DNA from 2 places in the Paraburkholderia sp. BR10936 genome. Region 2 is predicted to be linked to the other one. Evidence: predicted binding sites of a transcription regulator. Region 2 holds the regulator's gene; the other holds the start of a gene.

Region 1 (7,141 bases), on a different contig from region 2:
TGAGTTCCTCGACCGACGACTCGCGCACGGCGAGCTCATGTGGCTGGCCGTCAGTATAGAAATAAAACGCGCCGCCGAAAGCAATGTCGCCCTTCACCGTACCGAAGGACGGCGTCTCGACAGTCACATCGCGCTTCCAGATGAACGAGGGGACGTTCACGAATCGCACGTTGCCCGCGTGTTCGCCATCCCATTGAACGAAGGCTTCGATAAAGCCACAGGGAGCGTCGATGCCGACACGCGTTTCCGGAACACTGCGCTGCACCCAGCCAAGCTCGACCGCTGCGGTGGACAGCGCGATCACGCCGTGTCCGCAGTGGTCGCTATAGCCCTCGTTGTGAAGGAAGATGATGCCGAAGTCGGCGCTCGGACTGACCGGTTCGGTCAGATAGCCGCCGTACATATCGGCGTGACCGCGCGGCTCGAACATCAACGCGGTGCGGATTTCGTCGGCGTTTTCCTTGAGCCACGCACGACGCTTCACGATCGTGTCGCCGGGCAGGCGAGGCAATCCGCTGGTGACGATACGGAACGCTTCGCCGCCGGTATGCACTTCGACGGTCGTTATCGTGCGAGTAGTCTTCATGATGTTTTTACGCTATTGACTCACTGGCCGTACGGAACCGGCAGGCCGTCCATTTCTCGGGCGCAATGTGGAACCAATCTATACCACTTGTGGTGAATAGCACGAAATGTGTCAATGTGGACTTAAACTAGACCAAAAAGTCTCGTCAGGTCCGGAAAATTGGTTTCTTCGCATGAACATGCCGCCAAGGCCAGCAGGGAGTGGTCGCGAAAGTGGTATGTTTGAGAACAACTCAAGGCGCACCGAGAACTCACGATGACCGCTCGCGGAAGAAATTGCATCGACCATGGGCCAGTCGCTGTGCAAGCGACTCAAGGACGATGGGATTGACGACCCGGCTCGCATTCGGCTGTACGTTGCCGAGCATCGTCTGATTTACGAAGCCATTGTCTGTGGAGACGCCGATGCGGCGGCGTTCTATGTCGAGCGGCATATTCATCGGGTGCAAAGAGATATCACGCTGCAGTAAGTGACTTTATTGCGGCTCCCGGCAGCGTCATCGAAACGACATCCAGGCAACATGCTTCGTTCACCGTTTCAACAAACTGATGGTTGAAACTGGGGCCTTTGGCTAATACAGCAGAGGTGAACGATGTCGACGAAGGTCCGCAGCTATCTCTCCCCGACGCTGGTTTTACTCGCGCTCGACTGGCCGGACGGTGCGACACGTGCCGACTTCCTCGGTTTCGCTATTGAACGCGCCCCGGGCTTCACTAGCCCGGACGGTAAATCCCATGAGACGAGCAGCTGGCTCCCTAATCGAATCACGTTCAAGGGGCCCGTGCCGGACGGTAAACCCGATGCGCCTTCGAATATCGCGCCGATTCAAAAATTCATGTGGTGGGACGCGCGCATCGAGGAAGCCGACAGAGGCAAGCAATTCAGGTACACCATCTACCCGGTAGTCGGTACGCCGGACAATCTGAATCTGCTGAACACAGAGGCGAGTTCGTGTGAGGTCACGTTACCGGCGCATATCGAAGACGGCGTGGGTACCTGGTTCAACCGCGCGGTGGTGAGCTCGCAGGCTTTCGCACGACAAGTGAAGGCGATGGGAATCGATCCGCATACCGCGCCGCCGGCCGCACAGGCGTTTGAACTTCGTACGTGGCTCGCCAACGATATGCAGCTCGTGTTCAAGGAAATATTCCAGGACGCGTCGCGCGCTGCAGCAGCCGTCTATCACCTGACCGACCCGCTTTGGGCGATCCCGGCGTTCAAGGAGTTCGGAACCGCTCACGGCAAAGCCAATGTCGCCGTCGTATACGACTCGCATCGAGTTCGCGAAAAAGGCAAAGCGCCCGCTGCATCGCCCAATCAACCCACGGTCGATGAACTGGACAACGTCGTGACGTTCTGCCCGCGTGACAAGACGCACATCATGCACGACAAGCTCATCGTGACGGATAGGGGCGATCGGCAAGGCAACCCGGCATTCGTGGTTGCGGGTTCTGCGAATTTCACGACAGAAGGCATTACGGAGCAGGCCAACGTACTTCATCTGTTCGATTCGGCAGACCTCGCGAAACTGTACGACGACAGAACGAAAGCCATCGCCGGCAATCCGCCGATCAACCAGACCGCCGAACTCACGAATGGCTGGTCCGATTCCGTGACGGTGGGAAGCGCAGCCGTGCGCGTTTGCTTCTCTCCGGAAACGAAAACCAGACGTACCCAGATCGATACCATCGTCGAAGCGATAGGAAAGGCGCAGCACTCCGTTTTGTTCTGCCTCTTCATGCCGACAGACGAACCGCTTCGCGACGCCTGCTTTGCCGCCGGCGACAAGGGGCTCATGATGTTCGGCCTCGTCAACAATATCAGCGGAAAGTCCGCTGAGAATGCGCAAGAGGCGCAAAAAGCGGGAGAGGCAGTGAGTACGACTGCGCTGGCAAACCTCGCGCTCTATCATCGAAGCAGGGAAAACCGCGACGTCATCGATGCATCGTACTTTTCCCCGGCGACCGTGCCTGAAGGTTTCGAACCCGAGCTCCGCCTCTTTCCCGGCGAAGTCGCGCCCAGTTACGCGCCGGTCATTATCCACCATAAGTTCATCGTCATCGACGCCGAAGGAGACAATCCGATTGTCTACACGGGCTCGGCCAACATGAGCAACAACTCCGAGCATTTCAACGACGAGAATCTGCTCGAAATACAAGACAAGCGAATCGCCGCCATTTACCTCGCGGAATTCATGCGGTTGTACGAGCACTATCGTGCGCGCGCCGTTGGCATCGAGGAGCAGCAGCATAGAACCGTGCAACGGCTGTTGCTACAGCCCGACCGCAAGTGGGCCGACAAGTATTACAAGGCGAATAGTCCGGAGGAGAAGGCGCGGATTGCGTTGGCATCGGAGCCGGCCAGTTGATGCATTCGCTTCTGTGTTTGCGAAGTCACCGTGCACGCCTCGCACGACGGGGGCGCTGCGCGTTGCCGGCTAAAAATCCAGCGTGAACTGAGGCGACTCGTTACTGGAAGCTTCTCCGGTGTGTTGGAGGTTGCCGGCCTTCACCCCTAGCAGCCTGATGGATTTAACGAGTTCGACTCTTTTCAGGCACTCAGTCGCCGCGCGCCGCAATGCTTTCGCGTCATCAATAGGCTCAGGAAGCGTGACGTCACGCGTGACAGTCTTGAAGTCATTAAAGCGCAGCTTGATGCCGATCTTCCTGGCCAGATAGCCTTTTCGCTGGAGGTCGAGCGCCACCTGTTCGCATAGGCGGGTAAACGCTGCGCCCAGTTCCTGTCGATGCCGCACCGCGTGCAGATCGCGCTCGAATGTGGTTTCGCGACTCATCGAGACGGGCTCGCTATACGTCACCACCGGCCTGTCATCTAGTCCGTGTGAAACTCTGCGAAGCCACGCCCCGTAGCTTCGTCCGAAGTTTTCGATGAGCCAGTGCTCGTCGCGCGCAGCGATCTCACCGATGGTCGTGATTCCAAAAGACGCAAGCTTGGCGGCCGCCTTGGGGCCAACGCCGTTGATCTTGTTTGCGGCCATTGGCCAAATCCTGGATTGCACGTCCTCCGGCGTCAGGATTGTGATTCCGTCCGGCTTTTGCATATCGGAGCACAGCTTGGCGAGCAGTTTGTTTGGCGCGATACCGACGGAGCATGTGAGATTGGTTGCTTCGAAGACGGCGGATTTCAACTTGCGCGCGATTGCCTCCGAATCGCCATTCGTGAGTGAAACGTCTGCGTAGACCTCGTCGATTCCAACGTCTTCCATGTTCGAACTGATTGACCGGACGGCATCCTTGAACAGTCGCGAGTACGTTCGATAGAGGTCGAAATTCACTGGAAGGAGAATCGCATCTGGCGCTAACCGGGCAGCTTTCATGGCGGGCATTCCGGAATGAACGCCGAGCGCGCGAGCCTCGTAGGTCGCGGTCGTCAGGACACCTCTGCCCACATAGTCGCGCAGGCGCGAGAATTCGCGAGTGCCGTCCGGCTTCGTTCGGGGCGTATCCGAGCGACGGCCAGCAACCACCATGGCTTGGCCTCGTAGCTCCGGATACTGCGAAAGTTCACACGACGCAAAGAATGCGTCCATGTCGATGTGGGCTATGCGCCGATCATCTGGCATGCCTTGGTACTCAAAAATAGCTCTCGATGGCTCCGCGCGACCGGCACGCTACTCATCATCGGGTATGGCGGCAGGAGCAGCGGGACGACGGCACCGTGCGTCCTGTGGAAAATTGAATGGAACTGTACATTTATACAGTCACTTTGTCAGGATACTGGAGCTGATTCGAAGATATTTTTTTGAGTGCGGAGATGTTCGCAAACGGCTCTTCCGCGGACGCCGCCGCTCTGACTGTGGAATCCAGGAAAAAGCCCGCCAATGCGGCGGGCTGTTGCGAACAGGCTGGTGGAGCAGCCTGTCATGTTTCAGTCCTGGCGCGGGTGCAAACGCCGGTAGACGCTCCAGATCGCCACGGCGGCGATCACGACGACAGCGGTGAGAATAAGCATGTTCAGTCCTCCGGTTGCTTGTCTGTTTCGTAATGCTTCAATGCTATGGAGCTTGGGTGTGCGCGAGGAGTGGCGCGACGTCGCGAATGGAATACCTGGTCGAATTCTGGTCCGCTACGGATTCCGCCTTCAAACGTCATCAGGAGCGAGGGTTCGCGAGCAGGCCCCGAATTACATGGCATCGACCGTCCGGTTTACTTTGCATGCGAACTACCTATATACTTCGCATGCAAACTAAATTTCAGGAGAGCACATGAGCGCGGAGATTCACGTCGAACAAGCCGACGGCATTCTGACGATTACGCTGGCCCGACCGGACAAGAAGAATGCATTGACGAACGAGATGTATGGCACGCTGGCAGACATCATCGAGAATGCGGAGCACGACAGCGATGTCCGCGTATTGCTGCTGCAAGGGGACGGAGACATGTTCACCGCGGGCAACGACGTGGGCGAGTTTGCAACCATTGCATCGGGGAAGGGGCCCAGTGAGCGACACGTGCATCGCTTTTTGCACGCCCTGGCGAAGTCGAGCGTGTCCATCATCGCGGCGGTTCAGGGCAAGGCGGTCGGTATTGGCACGACGCTTCTACTGCACTGCGACTACGTCCTGCTCGCGCCAGACGCAGAACTGATCACGCCGTTCGTCAATCTCGCGCTCGTCCCCGAGGCGGCGTCCAGCTACCTGCTTCCGCTGCGCGTCGGCCACGTGCGGGCCTTCGAGATGTTTGCGCTGGGCGAGCCGCTCGACGCGCAAACCGCTGTCGCGTGGGGTCTCGCCAACAAGGTCTGCGCAAAGGATCAACTACGCGACGACGCACGCAGGATGGCGGAAAGAATCGCCGCCAAGCCGGCCGGTTCACTGAGCGCCATGAAAAAGCTGATGCGCGAAGCCGAAACCCTGGTTGCGCAAATGGACAGCGAGAGCGCGAAGTTTCAGGAGCGGCTGACGAGCGCCGAGGCAAGAGAGGCATTCGCGGCCTTTGCCGAGAAGCGCAAGCCGGACTTCGCGAAGGTTGCCCGGCACTAGCCAGTGCCTTGCTGGCCGGCCACGGTCGAGGTTACGCGTCGCCGTCTTCGGCGAGCGGAAACCTGGTCTGCAGGCTGGTCAGCCACCGCGCTACGACGTCGATCTCCGCTTCCGTAAATCCTTCGGTCAATCGGGCGTTCAAGTCTTTCATGCGAAGCTTCGACTTTTGGCGCGCGGTACGTCCTGCTTGCGTCAACCACAGGCGCGACACCCGGCCATCGGTCTCGTCAGCCCGACGTTCGATCAACCCTGCCTTTTCTGTCCGGTCAGCGAGACCGCTCATGCCTGGTGCGCCCAGATCCAGCGCAGCAGCGGCTTCGCTCATGAGTGCGCCGTTGCGATCACCCAAAAAAAACAGCAGCCCGGCCTGGGCTGCTGTGACGCCGCCTCCGGCCGCGCGTGTTTGCGACCACCGTTGCAGCCGGCGCTGTCCGACGTTCAATAGATAGACGAGGCGATGTTTCATTTCCGCGCAGATAACATTGTGCGATTTAGTTCGCGTGCGAATTATATCATGCGGTGATCGACCCTTTCGAAAGGGCGCGAAGACGTTCAATGGCTTGCGGCCGTCGCGACAATCCCACTGGCCACGAACGGCTGATTGAGCACGGGTACACCCGCCTCTTGGACCCACGGCGTGGTGGTGAGGTCCGTGCATGCGGGAACGCCTTGCAGCAGGCCAACACGAAAGGGCGACCGCGGCGCGATACCTGGGCCGCCGGGGCCTGGAAGCCAGCGCCGATACCACGCTGTGGGTGAGCGGCGCGCAGCATGGACTGGCGACGGCGGCTATTGAACGGCGCGCGGGATGACGAAATGCGTCTGGCAGGGCCGATCATGAATGAAAAAACACCCCAAAGATTGGATCGACGTCCAACTCTTGGGGTGCAATTCACTAGCCAGGATTTCTTTGTCGGGGCAATGCGTACACGCCCCCGAGCTTCTGAACCTGCTATTAGAACCGGTGGTACATGCCAATGTTGGCTTGAACCTGGTTGCCGCCCGACGCCGTGTTGCCGAAGTCAGCAGCCGAAGCCTGAGCGCCCTGAGCATGAACGTAGGCACCCATGACGTATACCGACGTGAGCTTCGACAGCGCGTACGTAGCACCGAGCGAGGCCTGGTTGATCGAAGCCATCGTGCGGCCCTCAGCGGCTTGCGCAGGCGTGGCTGCCGAACCGTAGACGTACGTGTACCCAGCAGCCAGCGACAGCGCCGGGGTTGCCTGGTACTGCAGAAGGGCGCCCACTACGTTGAAGTGGATCGACGCCTGGCCGTCGTTGCCCTCGTATTGAGCGTTCGAGTACCGAAGGCCAGCCGTGTACCGGCCAAACTCGTATTGGCCAGCGATTTGAGCGATGCCCGCGCTCTTGAACGCATTGCCACCGTAGTAGCCCGAGCTCGGATAGCCCAGCGCACCACCGAACGACGGTTGTGCCGTTGCGTTCTGCCAGCCGTTCTCACCCTGGTTTGCAGCATGGAAGTAGCCGCCAGCGACCGTCAGACCACCTTGAGCGTAGTCCGCAGCCACCGACCACGATTGACCCGAACCC
Region 2 (7,141 bases):
AGTTGTACTCGTTGTAAAGAATCTCGACGTGCAGCGGCATCGTGTCGGTCTGGCCGCGAATATGACCCGACACCACCGACACCGCGCCGAACTCGCCCATGGCGCGCGCGTTGCAGAGAATCACGCCGTACAGCAGACCCCAGCGGATATTGGGCAGCGTCACGCGGCGGAACATCTGCCAGCCCGAGGCGCCCAGCACGTGGGCGGCCTCTTCTTCGTCGTTGCCCTGCGCCTGCATCAGCGGAATCAGCTCGCGCGCGACGAACGGGAACGTCACGAAGATGGTGGCGAGCACGATACCCGGCACCGCGAAGATGATCTGCACGTTGCGGTCTTCGAGCCACGGCCCGAGCCAGCCCTGCGCGCCGAACAGCAGCACGTAGATGAGACCTGAAATCACGGGCGAAACTGAAAACGGCAGGTCGATCAGCGTGGTGAGCAGCGCCTTGCCGCGAAACTCGAACTTCGCGATCGCCCACGACGCCGCGAGGCCGAAGCCCAGATTCAACGGCACCGCGATCGCCGCGGTGATGAGCGTGAGCTTGATCGCGGAGAGCGCGTCGGGATCGACGAGCGACGTGAAGTAGAAGCCGATACCCTTCGACAGCGCCTGCCAGAACACCGCGACGAGCGGCACCACGAGAAACAGCGCGAGAAACGCGAGCGCAATGCCGGTCAGCAGCCAGCGCACCCACGGTGATTCGGTGACCGGGTCCGGCCGGCGCGTGCTTCGTTGTTGCGGCAGCGTGCTCATTGCGCACCTCCCGCGACGGTTGCGCCCACCACGGCACTCGGCGCGCTGCCGGCCGTTACACCCCGGCTCGTGCGGCGCTGCAAATACCACTGCAGCGAATTGATGAGCAGCAGCATGACGAACGAGACGCAGAGCATCATCACGGCAAGCGCCGTTGCGCCCGCATAGTCGTACTGCTCGAGCTTGGTGATGATGAGCAGCGACGTGATCTCCGACTTCATCGGCACGTTGCCGGCGATGAAGATGACCGAGCCGTACTCGCCCAGCGCACGCGCGAACGCGAGCGCGAAACCCGTGAGGAGCGCCGGCAGCACCGCGGGCAGCACGACACGGCGGAACGTGAGCCAGCGCGAGGCGCCGAGGCACGCAGCGGCCTCTTCCTGTTCGCGCTCGAAGTCCTCGAGCACCGGCTGCACCGTGCGCACGACGAACGGCAAGCCGATGAAGGTCAGCGCCACGAGCACGCCGAGCGGCGTGAAGGCGATCTTCAGACCGAGCGGCTGCAGGAACTGGCCGATCCAGCCATTGCCGGCATACACGGCGGCGAGCGAAATGCCCGCCACGGAAGTCGGGAGCGCGAACGGCAGATCGACGAGCGCATCGATCACCCGTTTGAACGGAAACCTATAGCGCACGAGCACCCACGCGAGCAGGAAGCCGAATACCGCGTTGATCAGCGCCCCGCCGAGCGCGGCGGTGAACGTGAGCCGGTACGACGCGATCACGCGCGGCGACCACACGGCGCGCACGAACTGGCTCCAGTCGAGTGTCGCCGTCTTGAGAAAGGTGGCGGCAAGCGGAATGAGCACCACGAGGCTCAGATAGGCCACCGTGATGCCAAGCGTCAAACCGAAGCCAGGCAGCGCACTGGGCTTGCGCAATCGAAACGTTGTCATGCTCATCGTCCAGACATGGGTTGCGCGATTCGTGCGTTGCAGATTCGCGCCGAAAAGCGCGCCCGTAGGCGCGCTTCGTTGTTATGCGGTCACGTCGTTATGCGGACCGCTTACTGCTTGACCGCCTGCTGCTTGACTGCTCGACAGCTTTACTGCGGCTGATAGATCGAATCGAACACGCCGCCATCCGCGAAATGCGTCTTCTGCGCGTTGGGCCAGCCGCCGAACGTGTCGTCGACCGTGTAGAGCTTAAGCTTCGGAAACTTCGCCGTGAGCGCCGCCGGGACCTTGTCCGAACGCGGACGGTAGAAGTTCTTCGCGGCGATCTCCTGGCCCTCTTCGCTATAGAGGAACTGCAGGTAGGCTTCGGCCTCCTTGCGCGTGCCCTTCTTGTCGACGACCTTGTCCACCACGGCAACCGGCGGCTCAGCCAGAATGCTCACCGAAGGCACCACGATCTCGAACTTGTCCGGGCCGAACTCCTTGAGCGAGAGAAATGCTTCGTTTTCCCATGCGATCAGCACATCGCCGATGCCGCGCTGCACGAAGCTCGTCGTGGCTCCCCGCGCGCCCGAGTCGAGCACGCCCGCGTTCTTGTAGAGCTTCGTGACGAAGTCCTTCGCCTTCTGCTCGTCGCCGCCCGGCTGGTGCAGCGCATACGCCCACGCCGCGAGATAGTTCCAGCGCGCGCCGCCCGAGGTCTTCGGATTCGGCGTGACGATCGAGACACCCGGCTTGGTCAGATCGTCCCAGTCCTTGATGTGCCTGGGGTTGCCCTTGCGCACGAGGAACACGATGGTCGACGTGTATGGCGAGGCGTTGTCGGGCAGGCGCTTTTGCCAGTCCTTCGCGACGATGCCCTTGTTGGCGAGTGCGTCGATGTCCCATGCCAGCGCGAGCGTCGCGACGTCGGCCTGCAGACCGTCGAGCACCGAGCGCGCCTGTGCGCCCGAGCCGCCATGCGACTGTTTGATGGTGAGCGTTTCGCCCGTCTTCGCCTTCCACTGCTTGATGAAGGCTTCGTTGATGTCCTGGTACAGCTCGCGCGTCGGATCGTAGGAGACGTTGAGCAGCGATGTATCCGCGTGAGCGGCCAGCGGCACCATAGCCGCCATCGCCGTGACGCCGACGAGCGGCGCAACGCCGATGACCAGTTTTGCCGCCAGTGTTTTCAGCCAGCCCGCGCGCCCCGTATGTGTCGTGCCCATCTATCTGTTCTCCGTTCTCGTGTGTGCTCGTTTGCGCTCATTGATGAAACTGCAGCTAACGATGGAGGCCAGTCTAGCGATCCCCTTACATTATTAAAAATGATGTTTTCTTATTTTTTAATACGCAAAAGTGGTAAGGACAGAGGAAGTCGCTGTTGGAGCGCGGTTTCATCCGCGCAAACACGGGAAAACGGCCTGATGGCAACGTTCAGTCGATGAATTTCAAGTAACACTTGAAAAGTGGCGAGTACTGTATAAAAATACAGTTACCTGTTCAAACATACAGTGGCGCCATGACCAAACTCACCGCACGACAGCAGCAGGTTTTCGATCTGGTTCGCCGGGCCATCGAGCGCACGGGCTTTCCGCCCACGCGCGCCGAGATCGCGGCGGAACTCGGCTTCAGCTCCGCCAACTCCGCGGAGGAGCATCTGCGTGCGCTGGCGCGCAAGGGCGTGATCGAACTGGCTGCGGGCGCCTCGCGCGGCATCCGCCTCGTGCCGGGGCCCGACGACCTGCCGCACCAGTTCACGCTCCCGCACCCGAGCATCATGCAACTCTCGCTGCCGCTCGTCGGCCGCGTCGCTGCGGGTAGCCCGATCCTCGCGCAGGAGCACATCTCGCAGAACTACATGTGCGACCCGGCGCTCTTCTCGAGCCGCCCCGACTACCTGTTGAAGGTGCGCGGCCTTTCCATGCGCGACGCCGGCATCCTCGACGGCGACCTGCTCGCCGTGCAGAAAAAGGCCGAAGCGAAAGACGGCCAGATCATCGTGGCGCGCCTCGGCGACGACGTGACCGTCAAGCGCCTGAAGCGCCGTCCGAACGGGCTCGAGCTGATCGCCGAGAACCCCGATTACGACAATATTTTCGTCGAGGCCGGCAGCGCGGAATTCGCGCTCGAAGGCATCGCGGTCGGGCTGATCCGCCCCACCGAATTCTAAGGAATCCGTCTGAGCGCGGTTTGCACATTGTTTGCGCACCATCTGCGCATACCTGGAGAGAGTCATGGAACGTCTTGCCCGCCTGCTGCCCTTCCGCCAATTCGGCCGCCTTCGCCATCTCCGTGGAATCGCCTCGTGCGCGGTCCGCGAAGTCCGCGATTCGGCTGCCGCACTGAGCGGTTCGCTCTTCGAAGACTCGCCTGAGATGGTGGCGGCCAGCGCAGCCGACCTGCCCGTGCTGCCCTCGGCACAGCCGGCGTTTGCGCGCGTGTCGCTCAACAGCACGCTCAACACCGAACAGCCCATGCGCCGCGCGCCCGTGCGCGTCTATCAGGGTCCGTCGCGGCTCATCCTCGTCGGCACGGTCGACGCGGTTTGCCGCGCAATCGACCGCTGCATCGCCGAGCAGCACAGCGACCTGCCCGCGGCACTCGCGAAGTAAGCAGCAACGCTGCACAAATGTGAGAAGAGGTTACGGGCGGGATCGTTTAGCCCGGTTTGCGGTCAACACCGTGTTTAAACGATTTGCCCTATGCCGATGACGGAATCTCTCTCTACCCCGCGCAAGACCCAAGGCTGGAAAAAGCCCGTTGCGATCACGGTCGCCGTCGCAATGGTCGTTGCCGCGATCGGCTACGCCTATGCGTCGCCCTATATCGCGGTGAAACACATGAAAGCCGCGGCCGACGCGCGTGACGCCGTCGCGCTCAACGAATACGTCGATTACCCTGCGCTGCGCCTGAGCCTGAAACAGCAGGTGGGCGAGATGCTGCACCGGCGCGTCGAGGGGCAGCACAGCAGCAATCCGTTGCTGATCCTCGGCGCCGTAATTGGCGCGGCACTGATTAGTCCGCTCGTGGATGCCTACGCCACACCGGAAGGCGTGGCCGCCCTGCTCGATGGCATGCCGCCGACGGGCAAGCCCGGCGACCGGCCACACGCGCCGCCGCCAGCGGAATCCGGCGCGCCATCCGCGCAATCGGCAGAGCCGCCGCAATCGGCACCCGCCTCCGCCGCGCCACCGGCCCCGGCCGTATCCGGCACCCCCGCGCCCGAGGCGCGGCCGGTGACCACGGCGGGCTATCGCGGCCTCAATGAGTTCGCGCTCACGTGGGACCGCGGCAGTACGGGCGAGCACTACGCCGCCATTCTGCAGCGTCACGGGCTCTTCTCGTGGAAGCTCTCGGCGGTCGAGCTAAGCGAAGGAAACGTCTCGAACTGAGATAGATCGGCAGTGGCAGCGCTAACAGGCCGGTTCCAGGCGAGCCGGCCCGCTTGATCCCCTACGCGGCGGCTTGCTGCTGCTTTTCCTCAGCCGCCGACGAACACGCCACGAGAATGCTGCACGAAACGCGGTCGAGCAGCGGCGTGTTGCCGGCGCCCATCCACCAACGCGAGAGCCCTGTGCGGCAGCGGTGGCCCACCACCACGAGGTCGGCATTCAGCTCGTTGGCCAGATTCGCGATTTCGTCGATCGGATGACCGAACGCGAAATGCCCCTGAGCGCGCACGCCGCGCTCGGTTAGCCAGTCCACGCCTTCCTGAAGAATCTCGCGCGCCGTTTCCTCGAAGCGGCCGCAGGCCACGTCGGTCAACAGGCCGGCGCTCTGGGCGATCGTCGAACGCATGTCGACGACCGAGAGCAAGTGCGTCTCGGCCTGCAGATCGAGTGCAAGATCGGCGCCGCACCGCAGCGCCTTGCGGCCTTCGCGCGAGCCGTCGTAACAGAGCAGAATTTTTTTATAGCTCGCCATGATCGCTTCTCCCCGCCCGCGTGATTTGCAGGCTGTGCGATTCTCATGATGGTGCGCCGCAATTCCACACGCAAGGGCTGGAAAACGCCAGGTGTGCATCGAAAAACGCCAGGCACGTCTCAATCGGCGCACGCATCTTGCACAGTGCTGGATGCTTGCCGCGACATGCATTTACCTCGTGCGTCGTCAAAACACCTGTGAGCGACGCCCGACCCGCCGCGCAGCAATGCACTAAAATGGGCCGCCTCGTTTCGTGCGATTTTTCGTTCGGTACTTCGAGCGACTCGCGCGATGCCCGATCGACTCACGTTCAACCGGTCCATGCCCGCACCCGCCATCGAATTCGAGCAGGTCATCAAACATTATGGAGACAGGACGGTCGTCAACGGCCTGTCGTTCGACGTCGTTCCCGGCGAGTGCTTCGGACTGCTCGGCCCGAACGGCGCGGGAAAAACCACGACACTGCGCATGCTGCTCGGCATCGTTTCGCCCGATGCGGGTCGCATCAGCCTGTGCGGCGAGCCGGTGCCGGCGCGCGCGCGCCACGCCCGCCAGCGCGTGGGGGTGGTGCCGCAGTTCGACAATCTCGACCCCGACTTCACCGTGCGCGAGAACCTGCTCGTGTTCGGCCGCTACTTCGGCTTGTCTGCGCGCGAAACGCGCGACCTCGTCGCGCCGTTGCTCGAATTCGCGCGCCTCGAAAGCAAGGCCGACGCACGCGTGGGCGAACTCTCAGGCGGCATGCGCCGACGTCTCACACTCGCGCGCGCGCTCGTGAACGACCCGGACGTGCTTGTGATGGACGAGCCCACTACGGGCCTCGATCCACAGGCACGGCATCTGATCTGGGAGCGGCTGCGCTCGCTGCTCGCGCGCGGCAAAACGATTCTCCTCACCACGCATTTCATGGAGGAGGCCGAACGGCTTTGCAATCGGGTCTGCGTGATCGAGGAAGGCCGCAAGATCGCCGAGGGCGCACCCAAGGCGCTGATCGAATCGGAGATCGGCTGCGATGTGATCGAGGTGTACGGACCGGACCCGGTCGCGTTGCGCGATGAACTTGCGGCCGACGCGAAGCGCACCGAGATCAGCGGCGAGACGCTGTTCTGTTATGTCGACGACCCTGCGCCTGTCCATGCGAAGCTGCGCCATCGCTCTGATTTGCGCTATCTGCACCGGCCCGCGAATCTCGAAGACGTGTTCCTGCGGCTCACGGGCCGCGAGATGCAGGATTAACGGCGGCAGGATCAACGCCCGCGTACGAATCGCCAAGGACACCATGCAGACACGCACCAACAACCCGACGCCCTCGCGCCCCGAACATGCGAGCGTGCGCGAGCCGCGCGCTGCGCTGCCTTCGAACGCGACGCACTGGATGGCCGTGTGGCGGCGCAACTATCTGGTCTGGCGCAAGCTCGCCCTCGCGTCGATGTTCGGCAATCTCGCCGATCCGATGATCTATCTCTTCGGTCTGGGCTTCGGGCTCGGGCTGATGGTCGGGCACGTCGACGGCGTCTCGTACATCGCGTTTCTCGCGGCAGGCACGGTGTCGTCTTCGGTGATGATGTCGGCGAGCTTCGAGTCG

What was found. Region 2 encodes LexA, which represses DNA repair genes until DNA is damaged. Its sites were predicted from a motif close to ACTGTATNNNNATACAGT; they were not measured.
Region 1: dinB (DNA polymerase IV) is a predicted target of LexA. The motif match lies at 4,291-4,308, and genes of this name have one in related genera.

Annotation. Positions count from the first base shown of each region.
Region 1 covers NZ_JBFRCM010000011.1:64,560-71,700, forward strand. The annotation lists gene lhpH (trans-3-hydroxy-L-proline dehydratase) at 1-586, opposite strand, end outside; partial or broken gene AB4Y36_RS22595 (FCD domain-containing protein) at 849-1,055, shown strand; gene AB4Y36_RS22600 (phospholipase D-like domain-containing protein) at 1,179-2,954, shown strand; gene dinB (DNA polymerase IV) at 3,024-4,169, opposite strand; gene AB4Y36_RS22610 (enoyl-CoA hydratase-related protein) at 4,812-5,588, shown strand; gene AB4Y36_RS22615 (MarR family winged helix-turn-helix transcriptional regulator) at 5,620-6,054, opposite strand; partial or broken gene AB4Y36_RS22620 (AraC family transcriptional regulator) at 6,153-6,275, opposite strand; gene AB4Y36_RS22625 (porin) at 6,544-7,141, opposite strand, start outside.
Region 2 covers NZ_JBFRCM010000010.1:147,267-154,407, reverse strand. The annotation lists gene cysW (sulfate ABC transporter permease subunit CysW) at 1-754, opposite strand, end outside; gene cysT (sulfate ABC transporter permease subunit CysT) at 751-1,650, opposite strand; gene AB4Y36_RS21600 (sulfate ABC transporter substrate-binding protein) at 1,800-2,858, opposite strand; gene lexA (transcriptional repressor LexA) at 3,152-3,802, shown strand; gene AB4Y36_RS21590 (hypothetical protein) at 3,867-4,244, shown strand; gene AB4Y36_RS21585 (DUF2939 domain-containing protein) at 4,341-5,024, shown strand; gene AB4Y36_RS21580 (universal stress protein) at 5,086-5,556, opposite strand; gene nodI (nodulation factor ABC transporter ATP-binding protein NodI) at 5,878-6,792, shown strand; gene AB4Y36_RS21570 (ABC transporter permease) at 6,836-7,141, shown strand, end outside.